Regions from separate parts of the Streptomyces sp. NPDC002825 genome, predicted to be linked through region 2. Evidence: riboswitches for the same ligand, from Rfam matches in the RefSeq annotation. Region 2 holds a riboswitch; the other holds the start of a gene.
The links. A riboswitch is a leader RNA that binds a small molecule or an ion and turns the genes downstream of it on or off. The one in region 2 is predicted to bind glycine.

Region 1: it holds a riboswitch for glycine, as region 2 does, so the genes downstream of both, gcvP (aminomethyl-transferring glycine dehydrogenase) here and gcvT (glycine cleavage system aminomethyltransferase GcvT) in region 2, are expected to answer to the same signal.

The regions. Positions count from the first base shown of each region.
Region 1 covers NZ_JBEOVH010000005.1:8,009-20,200, reverse strand. The annotation lists gene ABT041_RS08580 (GNAT family N-acetyltransferase) at 1-414, shown strand, start outside; gene ABT041_RS08575 (hypothetical protein) at 472-672, opposite strand; gene ABT041_RS08570 (hypothetical protein) at 691-843, opposite strand; gene ABT041_RS08565 (PhzF family phenazine biosynthesis protein) at 950-1,759, shown strand; gene ABT041_RS08560 (CPBP family intramembrane glutamic endopeptidase) at 1,835-2,626, opposite strand; gene ABT041_RS08555 (glutamate-cysteine ligase family protein) at 2,746-4,245, opposite strand; gene ABT041_RS08550 (hypothetical protein) at 4,727-5,317, shown strand; gene ABT041_RS08545 (DUF5999 family protein) at 5,647-5,853, shown strand; gene gcvP (aminomethyl-transferring glycine dehydrogenase) at 5,931-8,816, opposite strand; glycine riboswitch at 8,996-9,095, opposite strand; gene ABT041_RS08535 (PRC-barrel domain-containing protein) at 9,209-9,583, shown strand; gene ABT041_RS08530 (DNA polymerase IV) at 9,639-10,997, opposite strand; gene ABT041_RS08525 (MerR family transcriptional regulator) at 11,080-11,697, opposite strand; gene ABT041_RS08520 (bifunctional nuclease family protein) at 11,890-12,192, opposite strand, start outside.
Region 2 covers NZ_JBEOVH010000067.1:741-9,864, reverse strand. The annotation lists partial or broken gene ABT041_RS38765 (serine dehydratase beta chain) at 1-548, opposite strand, end outside; gene glyA (serine hydroxymethyltransferase) at 710-1,978, opposite strand; gene gcvH (glycine cleavage system protein GcvH) at 2,011-2,388, opposite strand; gene gcvT (glycine cleavage system aminomethyltransferase GcvT) at 2,466-3,590, opposite strand; glycine riboswitch at 3,652-3,777, opposite strand; glycine riboswitch at 3,778-3,877, opposite strand; gene ABT041_RS38745 (AAA family ATPase) at 4,040-4,702, shown strand; gene ABT041_RS38740 (enhanced serine sensitivity protein SseB) at 4,845-5,585, shown strand; gene ABT041_RS38735 (enhanced serine sensitivity protein SseB C-terminal domain-containing protein) at 5,664-6,455, shown strand; gene ABT041_RS38730 (ABC transporter permease) at 6,808-7,836, shown strand; gene ABT041_RS38725 (ABC transporter substrate-binding protein) at 7,949-9,124, shown strand, end outside.

The DNA of each region.
Region 1 (12,192 bases), on a different contig from region 2:
CCGCCGGTCGACCCGGCGGAGGTCGCCGCCGCGGTCGACCGCATCGTCACCGGACTCGACCCGGCGAGCAGCCGCCTCGTCGTCGCCACGGTCGACGGCGCCCTCGCGGGCTGGCTGTGCCTCCGCCGCGACACCTTCCCGCTGGTCGCGCACTGGGGCACCCTGCACCACGTCCAGACCCGCCTCGCGGTGCGGGGCCGGGGCATCGGCGCGGACCTGGTGCGGCGCGCCCGCGCGATCGCCCGCGACGAGATGGGCCTGGAGCAGCTGCGCCTCGCGGCCCGCGGCGGCGTCGGCCTCGAGGACTTCTACGGCCGGCTGGGCTGGCGGGAGATCGGCCGCTGGCCCGGAGCCCTCCGGCTGGCCGCCGACGACGACCGCGACGAGATCCTCATGGTCCTGGCGCCCCTGTGACGCCGGATCGTCGCGGCATCCTCATGGACCTGTGCCCCCGGAACCGCGACGAGACCATCATGGTCCTGACACCTCTGTGCCCCCGGCACGACGACGGGCCCGCACGGCACGCACCACCCGGGTGATCCCGTACCCGAGCGCCCACGGCAGCACGGTGATCCCGAGGACGTACACGAGGAGGTAGCCGACGAGGTCCTCGGTCCGCGTCGGCTGCTCCCAGGGCAGCACCAGGGCGGTCGCGGAGACCCCGACCGGCACCAGCGGCAGCAGTACGGTTCACAGCCACGGCCACGGACCCGCCCGCCGGGCGCACCACACCCCCGTCCCGGCCATGAGGAACGGCCCGAACGGCACCCACAACAGCACCGGGTGGAAGAGCAGCGCCCACCACTCGTCCCCGCCCCCGAACATCATCGAAGCAGCCCCCACCCACTCGCCCCGCCCGCGGCCCCCCGGGGCGGACGTGCCGGATCAGGTCCAGTTGTCCGCGATTGGCCTTGGTCCGCGGTTTTCCTCCCCCGGTACGGTCGGTCGCATGCGCATCCGAATCGTCGACGCCTTCACCGACCAGCCCTTCTCCGGCAACCCGGCCGGAGTCCTGCTCCTCGACTCCTTCCCCGAAGACGCCTGGCTCCAGAAGGTCGCCGCGGAGGTCAACCTCTCCGAGACGGCCTTCGCCCACCCGCTGCCCGCCGGCGGCGAGGCCGACTGGGCCCTGCGCTGGTTCACCCCGACCACCGAGGTCGACATGTGCGGCCACGCCACCCTGGCCACCGCCCACGTCCTGCACAGCACCGGCACCGCGACCGGCACCGTCCGCTTCGCGGCCCGCTGCGGCCTCCTGATCACCACCACCGAGGCCGACGGCACGATCACGATGGACTTCCCGACCTCCTCGCTCACCCCGATCCCCGTCCCCGAGGGCCTGGAGAAGGCGCTCGGCGCCGAGGTCCTCGCCGTCCACGACACGGCCGACCACATCGGCGACCTCCTCGTCGAGCTGCGCGACGAGGCCACCGTCCGCTCCCTCACGCCGGACTTCGCCGCCCTCAAGAGGCTCTCCTCGCGCGGCGTCATCGTGACCGCCGCCGCCGAACACCCGGACAACGGGTACGAGTTCGTCTCCCGCGGCTTCTTCCCCGCCGTCGGCATCGACGAGGACCCGGTGACGGGCAGCGCCCACACCGCGCTCGCCCCGCACTGGTCGGCCCGGCTGGGGCGCGAGGAGCTCACCGGCTTCCAGGGCGGCGCCCGCACGGGTCACGTCCGCACCCGCCTGTGCGGCGACCGCACCCTCCTGAACGGCCACGCCGTCACGGTCATCGAGGGCGACCTCCGCGTCTGAGGTGCGCGAGGGGGTGCGCGGCCCTCGTGTCCGGCGGCGCCGCACCGAGCCGTACACCCCCTCTTCCGTGTCGCGTCACACCGTGGGCAGCCAGTCCACCTTCCCGGCCAGCAGCCCGTACCCGACGAAGGCCACGATGTCGAGCAGCGCGTGCGCGGCGACCAGCGGCCCGACCCGCCCCCAGCGCCGGTAGAGCAGCACGAAGACGACGCCCATCACCATGTTGCCGACGAAGCCGCCGACGCCCTGGTAGAGGTGGTACGAGCCGCGCAGCACCGAGCTCGCCACCAGCGCGGCCATCGGTGACCATCCCAACTGGCCCAGCCGGCGCAGCAGATAGCCGACGACGATGACCTCCTCCAGGACGGCGTTCTGGATCGCCGAGAGGATGAGGACCGGGTACTTCCACCACACGTCGGGCAGCGACTCGGGCACCACCGTGAGGTTGAAGCCGGACGCCCGGGCCGCCAGGTAGAAGGCGAGGCCCGCGCTGCCGATGCCGGCCGCGACCAGCGCCCCGCGCCCGAGGTCGGACCACGGCCGGGTCCGGTCGAAGCCGATGGCCCGCAGCCCCCCGACCCCCGGGCCTTCGCGCAGCAGGAGATGGGCGACGAGGACGACCGGCACGAGCGCGGTGGCGATGCCGAAGAGCTGCCAGGACAGGTCGAGCCAGGGCCGGCCGGGAGCGTACGAGCCGTTGAGCGTCGCGGCCTGCTCCTTCAGCGCCCCCGGCTTGGTCAGCGAGCCGATGAAGCTGATGAGCGCCGACACCGCGCTCGCCCCGAGCGAGAGCGCGAGCACGATGAGCGTCTCGGAGCGCAGCACTCCGCGCGGCAGGCCGTCGGGGGGCAGGGAACCGTCCCTCAGTCGTTGCTCCGACACCACACCTGTCTCCACTTCCCCGTCGCGGGCCGACGCCGTTCCGGTGGTCCCGGCCGACCGGGACCACCTGGACATGATCGCCCATGGAGGGGACGAGGAGGAGGTCAGCCGATCCCCACCGGCCAGGTGTGCACCGGCTCGCCGGCGAGCATGAGGGCCCGGTAGCGCCGGGTCGTCGCCGCGAGGGCCTCTTCCCGGTCGAGGCCCGAGTCCAGGGCGCGGTGGAAGGTGTCGGCCTGCCAGGAGGCGCCGTTCACCCGCCGCAGACAGCGCTGCTCGATCACCCCGAGGTAGAAGTCCCGGTCGGCGGGCTCGATGTGCCAGGCGTCGAGCCCCGCCGCGGCGAGCGGCAGCAGCTCGTCGAGGACGAGGCGTACGGCCGGGAGGGTCGCGATGCCGCCGGCCCGTCCGGAGCGGGGCCAGCGCAGCTCGGCCTCGATGCCGTGACGGCAGGCGGTGTCGAAGTTGGCCTCGGCGTCCTGGAAGGCCATCCGCTTCCACACCGGCCGTGGGTCGTCGGCGAGCGAGCGGACGAGCCCGTAGTAGAACGCCGCGTTCGCGATGACGTCCGTGACGGTCGGGCCCGCGGGCAGCACCCGGTTCTCGACGCGCAGGTGCGGGACCCCGTCGACCCAGCCGTACACCGGCCTGTTCCAGCGGTAGACGGTGCCGTTGTGCAGGACCAGCTCCTGCAGGCGCGGGACGCCGCCCCGGTCGAGGACGAGCAGCGGGTCCTCCTCGTCGCAGAGCGGCAGCAGGGCGGGGAAGTAGCGGACGTTCTCCTCGAAGAGGTCGTACACCGAGTCCACCCACCGCTCCCCGAACCAGGTGCGCGGCCGTACGCCCTGGGACTGCAGCTCGGGCGGCCGGGTGTCGGTGGCCTGCATGAAGAGCGGCGGCCTGGACTCGCGCCACAGCTCGCGCCCGAAGACGAAGGGTGCGTTGGCGCCGAGTGCGATCTGCACGCCGGAGACGGCCTGGGCCGCGTTCCACACGGCGGCGAACCGGGCCGGTGTCACCTGGAGGTGCAGCTGCACCGAGGTGCAGGCCGCCTCGGGCACGATCGACTCGGTGGTGCACAGCAGCCGTTCGACGCCGTGGATGTCGAGGGTGAAGTCCTCGCCGCGGGCGGCGAGTATCTGGTCGTTGAGGAGCGTGTAGCGGTCGTTGTCCGAGAGGTTCTCGGGGACCAGGTCGCGCTGGGCGAGCGTGGGGAGTATGCCGATCATGACGACGCCCGCGTCGAGTTCCGCGGCCTTGCGGTCGGCATATCCGATGCCGGTGCCGATCTCTTCCGCGAGCCGGTCGAATACGCGGCCGTGGAGCTGGTGGGGCGCGATGTTCACTTCGAGGTTGAACATTCCGAGTTCCGTCTGGAAATCGGCACTGGCGATCTTTTCGAGAACCGGCCCGTTCAGCATCCTGGGCAACCCGTCGGCGCCGGCGAGATTGAGTTCGATCTCCACGCCCATGAGATTGCGAGGCCGGTCGAACCGCTTCTCCGCCAACAGCCGCGCGAGCCCCGCGAGACACTGCTGGAGCTTTCTGCGGTACTGCTGCCGGTCGGACGGGCCGAACCCGTCGGCCACGACCTTCTGCCCCATCGAAGCGTCCCTCCCCGAGTGGGCGGCCGCCCGGGCGGCCGCGCGTCACGGACGATGATGCCCACCCCGCTGATCCACAACGCCTGCGGAACCGGCCTGTCGGAGGATAGGCTGGACGGAGCGCTCCACCGGCACATCCCGAAGGCATGGAACACGCGACATATACCAATGTCGTATTGTCCTGAGATCCCGGGTCGGAATTCAGCCGTCCGCCTTCGCGAGGAATACGCAGGTGGGAGCGGTATCGTCCTCGTGATTCCGCTTCAACTCCCCGCGATTACGGCCTGATGACGCCTTGTCAGGAATATCGGCGAGGTCTAGCGGAAACACTGTGTGAACACGTGTCGTATAAACTCCGCGGACGAGGCAGAGTGTTGGCGCCCGGCCATGGCCTCATGGCCCCCTCTCTGGCCCCGCCGCCGACAGCGCCGTCGTACCTGCCCACGCATCACCGTGTCTCCTGAGTGAGAGGCGACCCATCATGCTCCGACCCTCCCCGGCCCCTGCGCCGGCCCTCCGCAGTGTCCTCGCGGCCCTCGGTTCACCGACCGCCGTCCGCGAGCCGCGAACTCCCGCGCTGCGGGCCGCACAGGGACCGCTGAGCCCCGAACACCCCCTGCCCGTGCACGTCCTCGGCGTCGCCGGAGCACCGGGGCTCGCACCCCGTACCCGGCTCGCCGGCTGGCGCTTCCTGATCCGGAACGGGGACCGGGCGATCGCCGCCGCGGACACCATGCTCACGCCGGACGGCTGGGCCTTCTCGCACTTCTTCGAGGGTCCGTACGTCTCCGCCACCGAACGGGCCCTGCTCCAGGCCGAGGCCCTGCCGGTCGCGTACCGACCACGACTGCTGTCCGTACCGGAGCTCTACATGCTGACGCTCTGGCTGCACGCCGGACCGGAGGCGGACGACACGACCGTCGCCCCGGCCGCGGCCGACCTCATGGTGCCGCTGGCCCCCGCACCCCCGGGGATCGCGGCCGACCGCCCGTACCAGGTCGCCGATCTCCTGCCCGTGCTCAGTACGCGACTCGCGCCGCCGCCCCTCCTGGGCTCGCCGGCGCCCGCCTGATCCATCCCACGCGTCGCCGCCCCGTGACCCGCCCGGGTCACGGGGCGCACTGCTGTCCGAGCCGCGCGCCCGAACGCGCCTCCCGAACGCCCCTCCCGTACGGACTAGCCCGCTGGGACCACCCCGAACCACCCGAAGAGACGGTGCAGTTGACCTGAACCGCCCCTGCGGGTGATGCGTCTTCCCAGGAGAGGACGAGCTGCCGCGAAATACCTGCGGAAGACCGTCCGTGGGGCAAGACTGGGATCGGAACCGAACCGACGACGGGGGCGGCCATGACCGCGCAGAGCCGCAGGACATCCACCACGACGCAGCGAAAGAACCCACCCATGTGCCAGCATCAGCCTGCCTGTCCCACCGCCGACTCCGCCGACCGGGAGGCGGCCCGACTGATGGCACACCACCCGGAGCAGGGCTGGAGCCTGCTGTGCAACGGTGTCCTGCTCTTCGAGGACACCGGTGAACTGCTGCCGGACGGGCAGATCATCGCCCCGCACCGGCCGCTGACGGCGGGCCAGGTGACGACCGCCGCCTGAAGCGGCAGGACAGCGTACGAGGGAAACGCCGAGGGCCGGCCCGGAGGAGTTCCTCCGAACCGGCCCTCGGCGCGTGCTCAGTTGTCGTACTCGTCCAGCGGCGGGCAGGAGCAGACCAGGTTCCGGTCGCCGAAGGCACCGTCGATGCGGCGCACCGGCGGCCAGTACTTGTCGGCGGCCGAGACACCGGCCGGGAAGACGGCCTCGTCGCGGGTGTACGGGTGGTTCCACTCGCCGCCCAGCGCGGCCGCGGTGTGCGGGGCGTTGTGCAGCGGGTTGTCGTCGGCGGGCCACTCGCCCGAGGCGACCTTCTCGATCTCGGCGCGGATCGCGATCATCGTGTCGCAGAAGCGGTCGAGCTCGGTCAGGTCCTCGGACTCGGTCGGCTCGATCATCAGCGTGCCGGCGACCGGGAAGGACATCGTCGGGGCGTGGAAGCCGTAGTCGATGAGGCGCTTGGCGATGTCGTCGACGCTGACGCCGGTCGCCTTGGCCAGCGGACGGATGTCGACGATGCACTCGTGCGCGACCAGCCCGTTCGGACCGGTGTAGAGCACCGGGAAGTGCGGCTCGAGGCGCTTGGCGATGTAGTTCGCCGCGAGGACGGCGACCTGGGTGGCGCGCTTGAGGCCCTCGCCACCCATGAGGCGCACGTACGACCACGAGATCGGCAGGATGCCGGCGGAGCCCCACGGGGCGGCCGAGATCGGGCCGACACCGGTCTCCGGGCCCGCGGTGGGCTGGAGCGGGTGGTTCGGCAGGTACGGGGCGAGGTGGGCGCGGACGCCGACCGGGCCGACGCCGGGGCCGCCGCCGCCGTGCGGGATGCAGAAGGTCTTGTGCAGGTTCAGGTGCGAGACGTCGCCGCCGAAGTGACCCGGCTTGGCGAGACCGACCAGCGCGTTGAGGTTGGCGCCGTCGACGTACACCTGACCGCCGGCCTCGTGGACCTCGGCGCAGATGTCGGCGACGTGCTCCTCGAAGACGCCGTGCGTGGACGGGTACGTGATCATCAGCACGGACAGCTCGTCGCGGTACTGGGCGATCTTGGCGCGCAGGTCCTCGACGTCGACCTCACCGTCGTCGGCGGTCTTGACGACGACGACCTTCATGCCGGCCATGACCGCGGAGGCGGCGTTGGTGCCGTGCGCGGAGGACGGGATGAGGCACACCGTGCGCTGCTCGTCGCCGTTGGCGCGGTGGTAGGCGCGGACGGCGAGGAGACCGGCCAGCTCACCCTGCGAACCGGCGTTGGGCTGGATCGACACCTTGTCGTAGCCGGTGACCTCGGCGAGGCGCTCCTCCAGCTCGTTGATGAGCGTGAGGTATCCGGCGGCCTGGTCGACCGGCGCGAAGGGGTGGATCTGGCCGAACTCGGGCCAGGTCACCGGCTCCATCTCGGTGGTCGCGTTCAGCTTCATGGTGCAGGAGCCGAGCGGGATCATGCCGCGGTCGAGCGCGTAGTCGCGGTCCGCGAGCTTGCGCAGGTAGCGCAGCATCGAGGTCTCGGAGCGGTGCGCGTGGAAGACCGGGTGGGTCAGGTACGCGTCGGAGCGCAGCAGACCGGCGGGAAGCGTCTCCTCGGTGACGGCGTCGAGGGCCTCGACGTCACCCTCGACACCGAAGGCGCCCCAGACGGCGGCGAGCTGCTCGCGCCCGGTGGTCTCGTCGCAGGAGACCGACACGAGGTCGGCGTCGACGCGGTAGAGGTTCACCCCGGCCTCGCGGGCGGCGGCGACGACCTCGTCGGCCTTGCCGGGCACGCGGACGGTGAGGGTGTCGAAGAAGGAACCGTGCACGACCTCGACGCCACCGGCGGTGAGCCCGGCGGCGAGGATGGCGGCGTAGCGGTGGGTGCGCTCGGCGATCTGCTTCAGGCCGTCCGGACCGTGGTAGACGGCGTACATGCCGGCCATGACGGCGAGCAGCACCTGAGCGGTGCAGATGTTGCTGGTGGCCTTCTCGCGGCGGATGTGCTGCTCGCGGGTCTGCAGGGCCAGGCGGTAGGCGCGGTTGCCGTCGGCGTCGACGGAGACGCCGACGAGGCGGCCGGGCAGGGAGCGGGCGTGCTTGTCCTGGACGGCCATGTAGCCGGCGTGCGGACCGCCGAAGCCCATGGGAACGCCGAAGCGCTGGGTGGTGCCGACGGCGATGTCGGCGCCGAGCTCACCGGGCGAGGTGAGCAGGGTGAGCGCGAGCAGGTCGGCGGCGACGGTGACGATCGCGCCGAGCTCGTGGGCGGCGTCGACCAGCGGCTTGATGTCGCGGACGGCGCCGGAGGCACCGGGGTACTGGATGAGCACACCGAAGACACCGCGCTCGGCGACCTCGGCGGGGATGCCCTCGCTCAGGTCGGCGACGACGACCTCGACACCGGTCGGCTCGGCACGGGTCTCGATGACGGCGATGGTCTGCGGCAGGGCGTCGGCGTCGACGAGGAAGACACCGTTCTTGACCTTGCCGACGCGCCGCGAGAGGGCCATGGCCTCGGCGGCGGCGGTGCCCTCGTCGAGGAGGGAGGCGCCGGAGGTGGGCAGACCGGTGAGGTCGGCGACCATGGTCTGGAAGTTGAGCAGGGCCTCGAGGCGGCCCTGCGAGATCTCGGGCTGGTACGGCGTGTAGGCGGTGTACCAGGCCGGGTTCTCCATGACGTTCCGGAGGATGACCGGCGGGGTGAAGGTCCCGTAGTAGCCGAGACCGATCATCGGGGCGAGGACCTGGTTGCGGTCGGCGAGCGTGCGCAGCTCGGCGAGGACCTCGGCCTCGGTGCGGGCGGCCGGCAGGCCCAGGGCCTCGGCGTTCTTGATGACGTCCGGCACCGCGGCGGCCGTGAGCTCGTCGAGCGAGCCGTAACCGACCTGGGCGAGCATCTTGGCCCGGGCCTCGGCGTCGGGCCCGATGTGCCGCTGCTCGAACGGGATGCCCTGTTCGAGCTCGGAGAGCGGAGTGCGGTTGGCGGTCATGTACGGAGGCCTCCTGGTCGTCACGACCTGCGAGGGGCACCACGGCGCGGGTACCCGGACGGCCTCCCCCTCTGTCATCTCAACCTGAGAGTTTCACCGGCACGCCTCGCGGCCCGCCGGCTTTCACCGTCGGTGAGAGCGGGATGCCGTCGGACATCCGCTCTGCTTTCCAGAGTGACCTCGTCCGCGCGGTACAGGGGCCTGAGAGATTCCGGGGAGGATTTGCTCCTTCGGCGCCCACCGGAAGGTTTCTCCGGGGGACTCTCCCGCACAGGGTCGACAGCCACAACCAGCCTACCAGCGAGGTTGCGGCTCCCATCGCTCAAGTGGCCGACATCCCAGATGTGCACTTTCGTAGGGGTGTAGAGCAGTTGCGACCAGTTGGAGGGACCGTGCAGACCGATATCGATCCGCGCAGCCTGATCGGCCGCAAGGCGTTCGACCGGAACGGGCACAAGATCGGAACCGTGGACGAGGTGTACCTGGACGACGCGACCGGGATCCCGGAATGGGCCGCGGTCCGCACCGGCCTGTTCAGCCGGGACGCCTTCGTCCCCCTGGAGCCGAGCGCACTTCTCGACGACGGCCTCCACATCCCGTACGAGAGGGGCCTGATCAAGGACGCCCCGGACTTCGGAGTGGGCCGCCACCTCTCGCCTGAGCAGGAACTCCAGCTCTACCGCCACTACAGCCTCGCCCTGCCGCCCCCGCCCCCGGACACCCCGGACAAGGACTTCGGCCGCCTGGCGGGCCAGGACGGCACCTGAGAGCCCCGAAGACGAAGCGGCCACCGGAAGACCCGCACCGCAGGGCCGGTGCGGGTCAGGCGGCCGCGTCCCCCCGCACCAGCGGCAAGGGCTCCGAAGGCTCCAGCTCGGGGTCGTCCACGGCGAACGTCCGCACCCGCCCGGGCCCGGACCACGGCTCCTCGAACCGCACCGTGACCCGCCCGACCCCGCTCCCCTGGACCCACCCGGGCCCGTACACGGCGTGCCGCACGTCACGCCCCGGCGCCCACCCCCGCTCGGCCGTCTCGGTCGCGGTGGAGGGCGCCGCCTCGGCCTCCTCGACCGCGGCCTCCTCCTCCGCCGGCCGCTCCGAGGCCTCGGCCTCCGCCTGAGCGAACAGGTCCTCCTGCGTGTAGTCCGCGAGCCCGCTCACCCCCACGCCCAGCAAGCGCACACCCCCCGTCGTGTCCACGGCCTCCAGGAGCCGCCCCGCGGCCTCCCGTACGACAACGGGGTCGTCCGTCGGCCCCCGCAGCGTCTCGGACCGGGTGAGCGTCGAGAAGTCGTACCGGCGCACCTTCAGGACGATGGTCCGCCCGGAGTGCCCGGAGGCCCGCAGCCGCCCCACGCACCTCTCCGCGAGCCGTTCGACCTCGATCCGGATCCGTACCCGGTCGTGGATGTCCGTGTCGAAGGTGTCCTCGACGGACACGGACTTGGCGTCCCGCTCGGCCACCACGGGCCGATCGTCGTACCCCTGGGCCATCAGGTACAGCGAGGCCCCGTGCGCCCGTCCCAGGAGCCGTACGAGCTCGTCCTCGCCCGCCTCCACGAGGTCGGCGACGGTGGTCATCCCGGCGCGCCGCAGATGCTCCCCGGTCGCCGGCCCGACCCCGGGCAGGATCCGCACCGATCGCGGCCCGAGCAGCTCACGCTCGGTGCCGGGCTCGATGAGCACGAGCCCGTCCGGCTTGGCCTCCTCGGAGGCGATCTTCGCGATCATCTTGGACCCCGCGAGACCCACGGACCCGGTGAGCCCCGTCGTCGCGAGGATGTCGGCCCGCAGCCGCTCCCCCGCGGCCCGCGCGCCCGCGCTGTCGTCGGCGACACCGCCCGCCTCGAGGTCGACGAAGGCCTCGTCGAGGCTGAGCGGCTCCACGAGCGGGGAGAGCCGCCGCAACAGCTCCATGACCTGCTCGCTGATCGAACGGTAGAAGGCGAAGCGCGGCACGAGATACGCGGCGTTCGGCGCGAGCCGCCGCGCCTGCCCCATCGGCATGGCCGAGTGCACCCCGAAACGACGGGCCTCGTAGGAGGCGGTCGCGACCACACCGCGCGGCCCGAGGCCGCCGACGACCACGGGCTTTCCGCGCAGGCTGGGCTTCGACGCCTGCTCGGCGGCGGCGAAGAAGGCATCCATGTCGAGATGCAGGATGGTGGGCGCGGCTCTCACACGTCCGATGCTGCCCTACGCCACTGACAACGCCCCCTCGGAACGCCCGGGCACTCCGGGCGAACCGCGGCCGCCGAAGCCCTCAGACCGCCTTGTCGCGCCGCCGCCGCGCCAACTCGTCGCCCGGGTTGTGCCCGACCAGCGTCTCGCCGGTGTCGACCCGCTCCCCGTGGAGCTGCGAGAGCGCGGCCTCGACGTCACGCCAGACGACCCCGACGGCGATGCCGAAAACGCCCTGCCCGCCCTGGAGGAGGTCGACGACCTCGTCGGGCGAGGAGCACTCGTAGACGGTGGCCCCGTCGCTCATGAGCGTCATCCGCTCCAGGTCCCGGAAGCCCCGGGCACGCAGGTGCTGCACCGCGGCCCGGATGTTCTGGAGGGCCACCCCGGTGTCGAGGAACCGCTTGACGATCTTCAGCACGACGACGTCGCGGAAGCTGTACAGCCGCTGCGTCCCCGACCCGTACGCGGGCCGCACGCTCGGTTCCACGAGTCCGGTGCGTGCCCAGTAGTCCAACTGGCGATAGGTGATCCCGGCGGCCGCGCAGGCCGTCGGTCCGCGGTAGCCGATCGCCGCGTCGGCGACGCCGGCACCGGTGTCCGTCCCGAAGTCGCCCCCACTGCCGTGAAGCGGATACGGACCGCTCTCCCCGGACACGCGTCCGAGCGAGCTCCCTGCCGTACCGTCCGCGCTGCTCATCACGCCGACCCTCCGTCCTTGACCTGCCCACACGAAGGTAGGCAGTCACTCGGGGTGCGTCAACGATCGCCACACTCGGCACGCCGAGTGATAATCACCCTGAGAGTGGTTTCGCGTGTCCCTCTCCGGGGAAAGGCTACTCGAATGCTCTGACGGCACCCCGCGAACGGCCTCCGGCCGCACCGCTCCGCCTCACTGGTTGCTGCTCCCGAAGTCCTCCGGTGAGATCTGGTCGAGGAACTCGCGGAACTTCTCCACCTCGTCCTCCTGCTCGTCCGGAATCGCGATACCGGCGTCGTCCAGCACACCGTCGCTGCCGAAGATCGGCGTTCCGGTCCGAAGGGCCAGGGCTATCGCGTCGGACGGCCGCGCGCTCACCTCGACGCCGCTGGCGAAGACCAGCTCGGCGTAGAAGACCCCGTCACGCAGATCCGTGATGCGGACCTCGGTCAGCTCCTGACCGACGGCCTCCAGCACGTCCTTGAACAGGTCGTG
Region 2 (9,124 bases):
AGCAGCTCGTCGCCGGTGCGGAAGGGGTACTTCAGGACGGTGTCGTCCGGGATGATCGGGTTCTCGCCGGCCACGGCGTCCTCGTCGACGACGAAGCCGCCGCCGACGGAGTAGTACGTCTTCTCCAGGACGAGCCCGCCCTCGGCGTCGTAGGCGAAGACCGTCATGCCGTTGGCGTGGTACGGAAGCGCCTTGCGCCGGTGCAGGACCAGGTCGTCGTCGAAGGAGAACGGGATCTCGTGCGCGCCGAGCAGGTTGATCTTCCCGCTCGCCTTGATCCGCTCGAACTCGTCGTCGGCGCTCTCCACGTCGACGGTGCGCGGCGAGTTCCCCTCCAGGCCCAGGAGCACGGCCTTCGGGGTGCCGTGGCCGTGGCCGGTGGCGCCGAGCGAGCCGTACAGCTCGGCTCGTATCGCCGCGGTGTGGGTGAGCAGGCCCTCGTTCTTCAGGCGGCGGGCGAACATCCGGGCAGCCCTCATGGGGCCCACCGTGTGGGAGCTCGACGGACCGATGCCGATCGAGAACAGGTCGAAGACCGAGATGGCCACGGGAGGACTCCTTGTGGGGGCTAGACGCCGTTGTCTGCCGGGGTGGAGCAGAAGAGCGCGTAGAAGGGCTGAGCAAGGGGCGGGGCACCACGCTCACTGTCCAGTGTGCGTGGTGCCCCGGAGATTCCGTACGAACGAAGCCGGAACTAAATCGTACGAAATTACTTCAGGCCGGGGTACAGCGGGTGCTTGTCGGCGAGCGCCGTCACCCGGGCCTTGAGGGCCGCGGCCTTGTCCGCGTCGAAGCCGGGCTTCAGGGTCTCCGCGATGACGTCGGCGACCTCGGCGAAGTCCTCGGCCTGGAAACCGCGGGTCGCGAGCGCCGGCGTGCCGATGCGCAGACCGGAGGTGACCATCGGCGGACGCGGGTCGTTCGGAACGGCGTTCCGGTTGACCGTGATGCCGACCTCGTGGAGACGGTCCTCGGCCTGCTGGCCGTCGAGCTCGGAGTTGCGCAGGTCCACCAGGACCAGGTGCACGTCCGTGCCGCCGGACAGGACGGAGACACCGTGGGCGGTGACGTCGTCCTGGACCAGGCGCTCGGCCAGCGCGCGGGCGCCGTCGAGGGTGCGCTGCTGGCGCTCCTTGAACTCCTCCGAGGCCGCGACCTTGAAGGAGACGGCCTTGGCCGCGATCACGTGCTCCAGCGGGCCGCCCTGGAAACCGGGGAAGACGGAGGAGTTCAGCTTCTTCGCGAACTCCTTCTTCGCCAGGATGATGCCGCCGCGCGGGCCGCCGAGCGTCTTGTGCGTGGTGGAGGTCACCACGTCCGCGTACTCGACCGGGTTCGGGTGCAGACCGGCGGCGACGAGACCCGCGAAGTGGGCCATGTCGACCCACAGGTAGGCCTCGACCTCGTCGGCGATCCGGCGGAACTCGGCGAAGTCCAGCTGGCGCGGGTAGGCGGACCAGCCCGCGATGATCACCTTCGGGCGGTGCTCCTTGGCGAGGCGCTCGACCTCGGCCATGTCGACCAGACCGGCCTCGTCCACGTGGTACGCGACCACGTTGAACTGCTTGCCGGAGAAGTTCAGGCGCATGCCGTGGGTGAGGTGGCCGCCGTGGGCCAGGTCGAGACCCAGGATCGTGTCGCCGGGCTGGGCGATCGCGAAGAGGGCGGCCTGGTTCGCGGAGGCGCCGGAGTGGGGCTGGACGTTGGCGTACTCGGCGCCGAACAGGTCCTTGATCCGGTCGATCGCGATCTGCTCGGCCACGTCGACGTGCTCGCAGCCGCCGTAGTAGCGGCGGCCCGGGTAGCCCTCGGCGTACTTGTTGGTGAGGACGGAGCCCTGGGCCTCCATGACCGCGACCGGAGCGAAGTTCTCCGAGGCGATCATCTCGAGGGTGGACTGCTGACGGCGGAGCTCGGCGTCGACGGCGGCGGCGACGTCGGGGTCCAGCTCGTGGAGGGGAGTGTTCAGAAGCGACATGAATCGATCCCTAGGGGGTCTCGGGCCCGGTCTCAGTTCCCGGCGAACGCGGTGTACTCGTCGGCGGAGAGCAGGTCCTCCGGCTCGCCCGTGACGCGCACCTTGAACAGCCAGCCACCCGCGAACGGAGCCGTGTTCACCAGGGACGGGTCGTCCACGACGTCCTGGTTGGCCGCGACGACCTCGCCCGTGACGGGGGAGTACAGGTCGCTGACCGACTTCGTCGACTCCAGCTCGCCACAGGTCTCGCCCGCGGTGACGGTGTCGCCGACGGCGGGGAGCTGGGCGTAGACGACGTCACCGAGCGCGTTGGCCGCGAACTCCGTGATGCCGACCGTCGCGACGCCGTCCTCGGCGGCCGACAGCCACTCGTGCTCCTTGGTGTAACGCAGCTCGTTGGGGTTGCTCATGACCTGATTCTCCTGGATCGGGGGAGTACTGATGAACGTGGGTCTTGCGGGGTGAGACGAAGGGTGAGACGAGTGCGTCACTTCTGGCGCTTGTAGAAGGGCAGCGCGACGACCTCGTACGGCTCGTGGGTGCCGCGGATGTCCACACCTACACCCTGGGTGCCGGGCTCGGCGTGCGCCGCGTCCACGTATGCCATCGCGATCGGCTTTCCGAGCGTCGGGGAGGGGGCGCCGGAGGTGACCTCGCCGATGACCTCGCCGTCCTTGACGACGGAGAAGCCGGCGCGCGGGACCCGGCGGCCCTCGGCGATCAGACCGACGAGCTTGCGCGGCGGGGCGGTCTCGGCGCGCTCGGCGGCCTTCTCCAGCGCCTCGCGGCCGACGAAGCGGCCCTCGTTGCTGGTCTTCTCGAACTTCACGACCCGGCCGAGGCCGGCGTCGAACGGGGTGAGGGCGGTGGTCAGCTCGTGGCCGTACAGCGGCATGCCCGCCTCCAGGCGGAGCGTGTCACGGCAGGACAGGCCGCAGGGGATGAGGCCGACGCCCTCGCCCGCCTCGGTCAGCGCCTTCCAGACGCCCTCGGCGTGCTCGGGCTTCAGGAACAGCTCGAAGCCGTCCTCGCCGGTGTAGCCGGTGCGGGCGATCAGGGCGGGGACGCCGGCGACGGTGCCGGGGAGGCCGGCGTAGTACTTCAGGCCGTCCAGGTCGGCGTCGGTGACCGACTTCAGGATGCCGGGGGACTCGGGGCCCTGGACGGCGATCAGGGCGTACGCGTCACGGTCGTCGCGGACCTCGGCGTCGAAGCCCGCGGCGCGGGCCACCAGGGCGTCGAGGACGACCTGGGCGTTGGAGGCGTTGGCGACGACCATGTACTCGGTCTCGCCGAGGCGGTAGACGATCAGGTCGTCGACGATGCCGCCGTCCTCCCGGCAGATCATCGTGTAGCGGGCGCGGCCGTTGCCCACCGTGGAGATGTTGCCGACGAGGGCGTAGTCCAGGAGGTCCACGGCCTGCGGGCCCGTGACGGTGATCTCGCCCATGTGGGAGAGGTCGAAGAGGCCGGCCTTGGTGCGGACGGCGTTGTGCTCGTCACGCTCGCTGCCGTACCGGAGCGGCATGTCCCAGCCGGCGAAGTCGGTCATGGTCGCGCCCAGCGAACGATGCAGGGCATCGAGGGCGGTCAGACGGGGGGCAGTGCTCATGGGGTGGCTCCCGGGTCCCAAGGGCGTGATCGGTGACGAAAACACATGACGGGCGAGGACGTCCTCCCCATCTGTCATGGAACCTGAGAGGTTCACCGAGGGCATCTCGTCGCCGAGCGATCGGCGCCGAGAGTTCGGCTTGCACCTTGGGTGGGGACACGACAGGTGTCCCGCTTTTCAGATCTGCCTCATCCACGCGGTACGGGGCCTGAGAGATTCAAGGGAGGGTCTTGCTCCTTCGGCGCCCGGACGCGCTCGGCGGTCCGGAACTCTCCCGCGCGGATTCGAGCGGCCGGTATGCGATTGTGCGGCGACTGTGCGCGCCTGGCGCGCACATCATTGCATGCGGTGTCGGCCGGGCAAATCGCTTGTGTCGCATTACCCATTCTTTACACTTCGTGGGCAAGGGGTCTCCCAAGGTCTCCTGGGACCCGTACAGGGGGAGCGCGATGAGGATCCAGCACACCGGCGCATACGCGACGAGTACCGGCATACCGTCCCAGCGGGCCCGCGCCCGGAGCCGAGGCCGCGGCCGGCTCCTGCGGGACCTGCGCGAGCGCGGCGGCCGAGGCCCCCGCGCCCTCACCTACGCCGCCGGCGACCTCGTCGTCGTCTCCGGGCTGCCCGGCAGCGGCAAGTCCACCCTGATGAAGCGCGCCGCCGAGGGCAGCGGCATCGACTCCCAGGACGCCCGCGAGCGCTGGGAGGCCCGCATGCCCCGCCTCCTCCCGTACGCCGTCTACCGCCCCCTCGTCCGGATCGCGCACTACGCCGGACTGCGCCGCGCCCTGCGCTCCGGCGCGAGCCTGATCGTCCACGACTGCGGCACCCAGTCCTGGGTGCGGGGCTGGCTCGCCCGCGAGGCGAGACGGCGCGGCCGCGCCCTGCACCTGGTCCTCCTCGACGTCACCCCGGACACCGCGCGGGCCGGTCAGGAGGCCCGCGGCCGGGGCGTCTCCGCGTACGCGTTCGCACGGCACCGGCGGGCCGTGGGCCGGCTCCTGCGCGCCGCCGAGTCCGGCAGCCTCCCGCACGGCTGCGCCTCGGCGACCCTCCTCGACCGGGACGCCGCCGACTCCCTCCGCAGGATCGGCTTCCGGGAGGCCGCCTAGGGGTCGCACCGGCGCGTCCCGCGTCCCGGGCCGTCCCGGGACGGCCGTACCCTTCCCTTTTGGCCACGGCGGTGCCGGGGCGGCGTTAGGGTGCTGCCGGGCGGCCGGTGCGGCAGGCCGTGCGAGAAGGGGAAACGCGACCGTGGACGTGACGTGGCCGGGCAACGAGCTCGAAGAGGTCCTTGCCGCCTCACTCGGCAACCCCGAGGCGGGCGGCCGGCTGGTCGAGGTGCTCGGCCGCAGCCCGGTCTGGGTGCCCCTGCCCAACGGCGGCGGCCCCGACAGCCCCGGCCTCGACCTGGCCACCATGGAGATCGAGGGCGCGGCCTACGTGCCCGTCTTCAGCTCCGAGCAGCAGTTCCTCGCCTGCGTCGGCGACCACATGTCGTACACCGTCGCCCCGGCCCGTGACTTCGCCCGCGGACTGCCCCCGCAGCTCGGCATCGCCGTGAACCCCGGCGGCACCGTCGGCGTCCCGCTGCCCCCGCCCGCCGTCGCCGAGCTCTGCCGCGTCGGCCGCACCCCGCTCGACGGCCCCGCCAGCGGCGGCCGCGTCCGGCTCTTCGAGCCCGACTGGCAGGACGACCCGGTCGACTTCCTCGCCGCCGCCTCCGCCGAGTTCGAGGCCACCGGGGTCGTCGTCACCGCCCGCCGCGCCCTCGCCAGCGTCGAGGGCACCGAACCGGCCCTCTTCATCGGCGTCCAGCTGGGCGGCTGGGACGGCGTCGACCGCAACGCCCCCCTGGACGCCCTCGGCCGCGCCCTCGGCCGGGTCGAGGTCGCCTGGCCGGTCAACCTCATCCTGCTCGACATGGCGCAGGACCCGGTCGGCGACTGGATGCTGGAGCGGGTTCGCCCCTTCTACCAGCGCGCCGCCGTGTGAGCGGACCCCTGTTTAAGCTGAACTGACTCGATCGCTGGACAGACGTACGTGGTGGACGGAAGAGGGGCGGGACCCAGGGTGAGCGCGTCAGGCACCGCTTCGGCCGGGACGGTCGAGCACATGCTGCGCCAGGTGGCACCTGGACGTTACGACGCGTACGAGCAGTTGCTGCACGCCCTCGCCGACGGCGAGCTCTGGATGCTGCTCTGGCAGGGCGCCCCCGGCTCGCCCGACGCCCAGTACGGGAACATGGAGGTCGACGGCTTCGGCTACGCGCCCTGCGTCACCTCCCCCCAGGAGCTCGCCGCCTCCGGCTGGACCCGCGCCCACGAGCTCGTCACCGGCCGCGAGATCGCCCGCGCCCTCTACCCCGACCGCTGGGGCGTCTGGCTCAATCCGCACGCCCCCGGCGGCGGCGTCGGCATCCCCTGGGCCGACCTGCGCCGGATCGCCACCGGTCTCGACCGGATGCCCGCAGGTCCGCTGCGCGTCACCGAGCCCGCCCTGGAGATCCCGCAGTTCTACGCCCTGCTCACGCAGAACGCGCACCGCACCCCGGCCGTCCGGTCGCTGCGCCGCGGCTGGGTGCAGCCCGCGCTGGGCTCCCCGTACCTCGCCATCGGTCTCGACCTGTACGACACCTCCCCGGCGGCCGTCGACACGGTCCGCTCGATGATGCGCCAGTCGATCGGCTCCGTCCCCGACGGGCTGCCCGTCTCGACGGTCGCCCTCTCCGACGCGTACGACCCGGTGGCCCTCTGGCTGCGGGCGAACGCGCGCCCCTTCTACGACCGCGAGGCACACGCCGGACGCGGCTCCGCCGCCGTACCGGCGTACGGGTACCCGCCGGCGGCGCCGTCCGGATACTGAGACGCCCCTCGCGTCCCACCCGGCCCGCCGGTTCCGGGCAGAGTCCTTCGTTCGCCCCAATTGAAGAGCTCAACCGCCCAGTTGGGAGACATGTCCGATTGCGGTCGGAGCTCCCCAGAATGGTCCGCTCACGTGATCACGACGTCCGGATAACGGAAGTCGCAGCACCGCATCACGTTTGAGCAAACATTCACCTTCAGGTCTGGCGGGTGATCGCAGCCGCATTGAAGACTCCCCGGAACACAGGACGTTCGGCTCCTTTCGAGCCGATGTCCAGCAGGTTGTTCCACCGAGCCGCTACCCGCGGCGGGCAAGGGCCGGCTACCGGCGGCCGAGAGGGGTCCTCACCACGATGACGGCACCACTGCACGAGACGAGTGCGGGCGAGGCGACCGCCACCGTCGACGGCGCGCCCGACGCTCCCGGCACTCCGGACAACTCCGGCACCACCGGCAAGGCGATCGAGGGGCGCTCGCCCTGGAAGATCGCCTGGACCCGGCTCAAGCGCGACAAACTGGCCCTCGCGGGCGCCTTCGTCGTCCTCTTCCTGATCCTCGTCGCGATCTTCGCGCCGGTCATCGTGGGCCTCCTGGGCCACCCGCCGGACGAGTTCCACGAGGACCAGATCGACCCGCTGTTCGGCACACCGATCGGCTCCTGGGGCGGCGTCAGCGGCGACTTCCTGTTCGGCGTCGAGCCGGTCAACGGCCGCGACGTCTTCAGCCGGATCGTCTACGGCGCCCGGATCTCGCTCCTCGTCGCCTTCCTGGCGGCGGTCTTCGCGGTCTTCCTCGGCACCGTCCTCGGCGTCATCGCCGGCTACTTCGGCGGCTGGATCGACGCGGCCCTCAGCCGGATCATGGACGTCATGCTGGCCTTCCCCCAGCTGCTCTTCACGATCGCCCTGGTCTCGGTGCTGCCCAACCAGTTCCTCGGCCTCGACGGTTCGGGCGTCCGCATCGCCGCGCTCGTCCTGGTGATCGGCTTCTTCGGCTGGCCGTACGTGGGCCGCATCGTCCGAGGCCAGACGCTGTCGCTGCGCAACCGCGAGTACGTCGAGGCCGCCCAGAGCCTGGGCGCCGGCCGCTTCTACATCCTGCGCCGCGAGCTGCTGCCCAACCTGATCGCCCCGATCATGGTCTACGCGACCCTCATGATCCCCACCAACATCCTCACCGAAGCGGCGCTCAGCTTCCTCGGCGCGGGTGTGAAGCCCCCCACCGCTTCCTGGGGCCAGATGCTGTCGACGGCCATCACCACCTACGAGTCGGATCCCCTGTTCATGGTGATCCCCGGCCTCGCGATCTTCATCACCGTCCTGGCGTTCAACCTCTTCGGCGACGGCGTGCGTGACGCGCTCGACCCGAAGGGCTCCCGCTGACCGTTCGCCGACGACACGCAAGACCCGCCCCTGCCGCTGGCGACAGGAGGCCCATCCCCAATCGGCGGACCGCCGTACAACGGCCGCCACTATCCCGGAGGTTGCTGGACCCATGCTGAAGAGCTCTCAGCGCAGAATCGCCGCGGGCGCGCTGCTTGCCGCGGCCACGATGGTCGTCACCACCGCCTGTGGCGGCGACAACGGTGGCGGCAACGGCAAGGCCGGCGCCGCCCCCGGCTTCAACGCCGCCGTGAACAAGGTCGCCAACGCCTCCGACAAGAAGGGCGGCGAGCTGAAGTTCATCGGCTCGCAGGAGGCCGACTCGTGGGACCCGCAGCGCGGCTACTACGGCTTCGTGTGGGACTTCCAGCGCTACTACACGCGTCAGCTCGTCTCCTTCAAGTCCGAGCCGGGCGCCGCCTCCACCGAGCTGGTCCCGGACCTCGCCACCGACGCCGGCAAGGTCTCGGCCGACGGCCTCACCTACACGTTCACGCTGAAGGACGGCGTGAAGTGGGAGGACGGCAAGCCGATCACCTCCAAGGACATCAAGTACGGCATCGAGCGCATCTGGGCCCAGGACGTCATCTCCGGCGGCCCGATCTACCTCCAGCAGGTCCTCGACCCCAAGGGCGAGTACAAGGGCCCGTACAAGGACACGACCGCGGACAAGCTCGGCCTGAGCGCGATCGAGACGCCGGACGACAAGACCATCATCTTCAAGCTGCCGGTCGCCAACGGTGACTTCCTGCAGATGCTGGCCATGCCCGCCGCCTCCCCGGTCCGCCAGGACAAGGACACCAAGGCCAAGTACGGCCTGAACGTCTTCTCCTCCGGCCCGTACAAGTGGCAGTCGTACACGCCGAACAAGTCCATGAAGCTCGTCCGCAACCCCAACTGGGACGCCAAGACGGACACCCTCCGCAAGGCGCTTCCGGACACCATCTCCGTCACGTTCACGACGAACGCCGACGACATGGACAACCGTCTGGTCGAGGGCGAGTACGACCTCGACATCAACGCGACCGGTGTCGGCGCCGCCGCCCGCCAGAAGGTCCTGCAGCAGCACAAGGACAACGTCGACAACCCGCAGACGGGCTTCATCCGCTACGCGGTCTTCCCGCAGACGGTCATCCCCAACATCGAGTGCCGCAAGGCGATCATCTACGCCGCCGACTCGAAGTCCCTCCAGACCGCCCGTGGTGGCCCGCAGGCCGGTGGCGACATCGCCTCCAACATGCTGCCGCCGGCGATCAAGGGTGCCGACCCGAAGGCCGACCCGTACGGC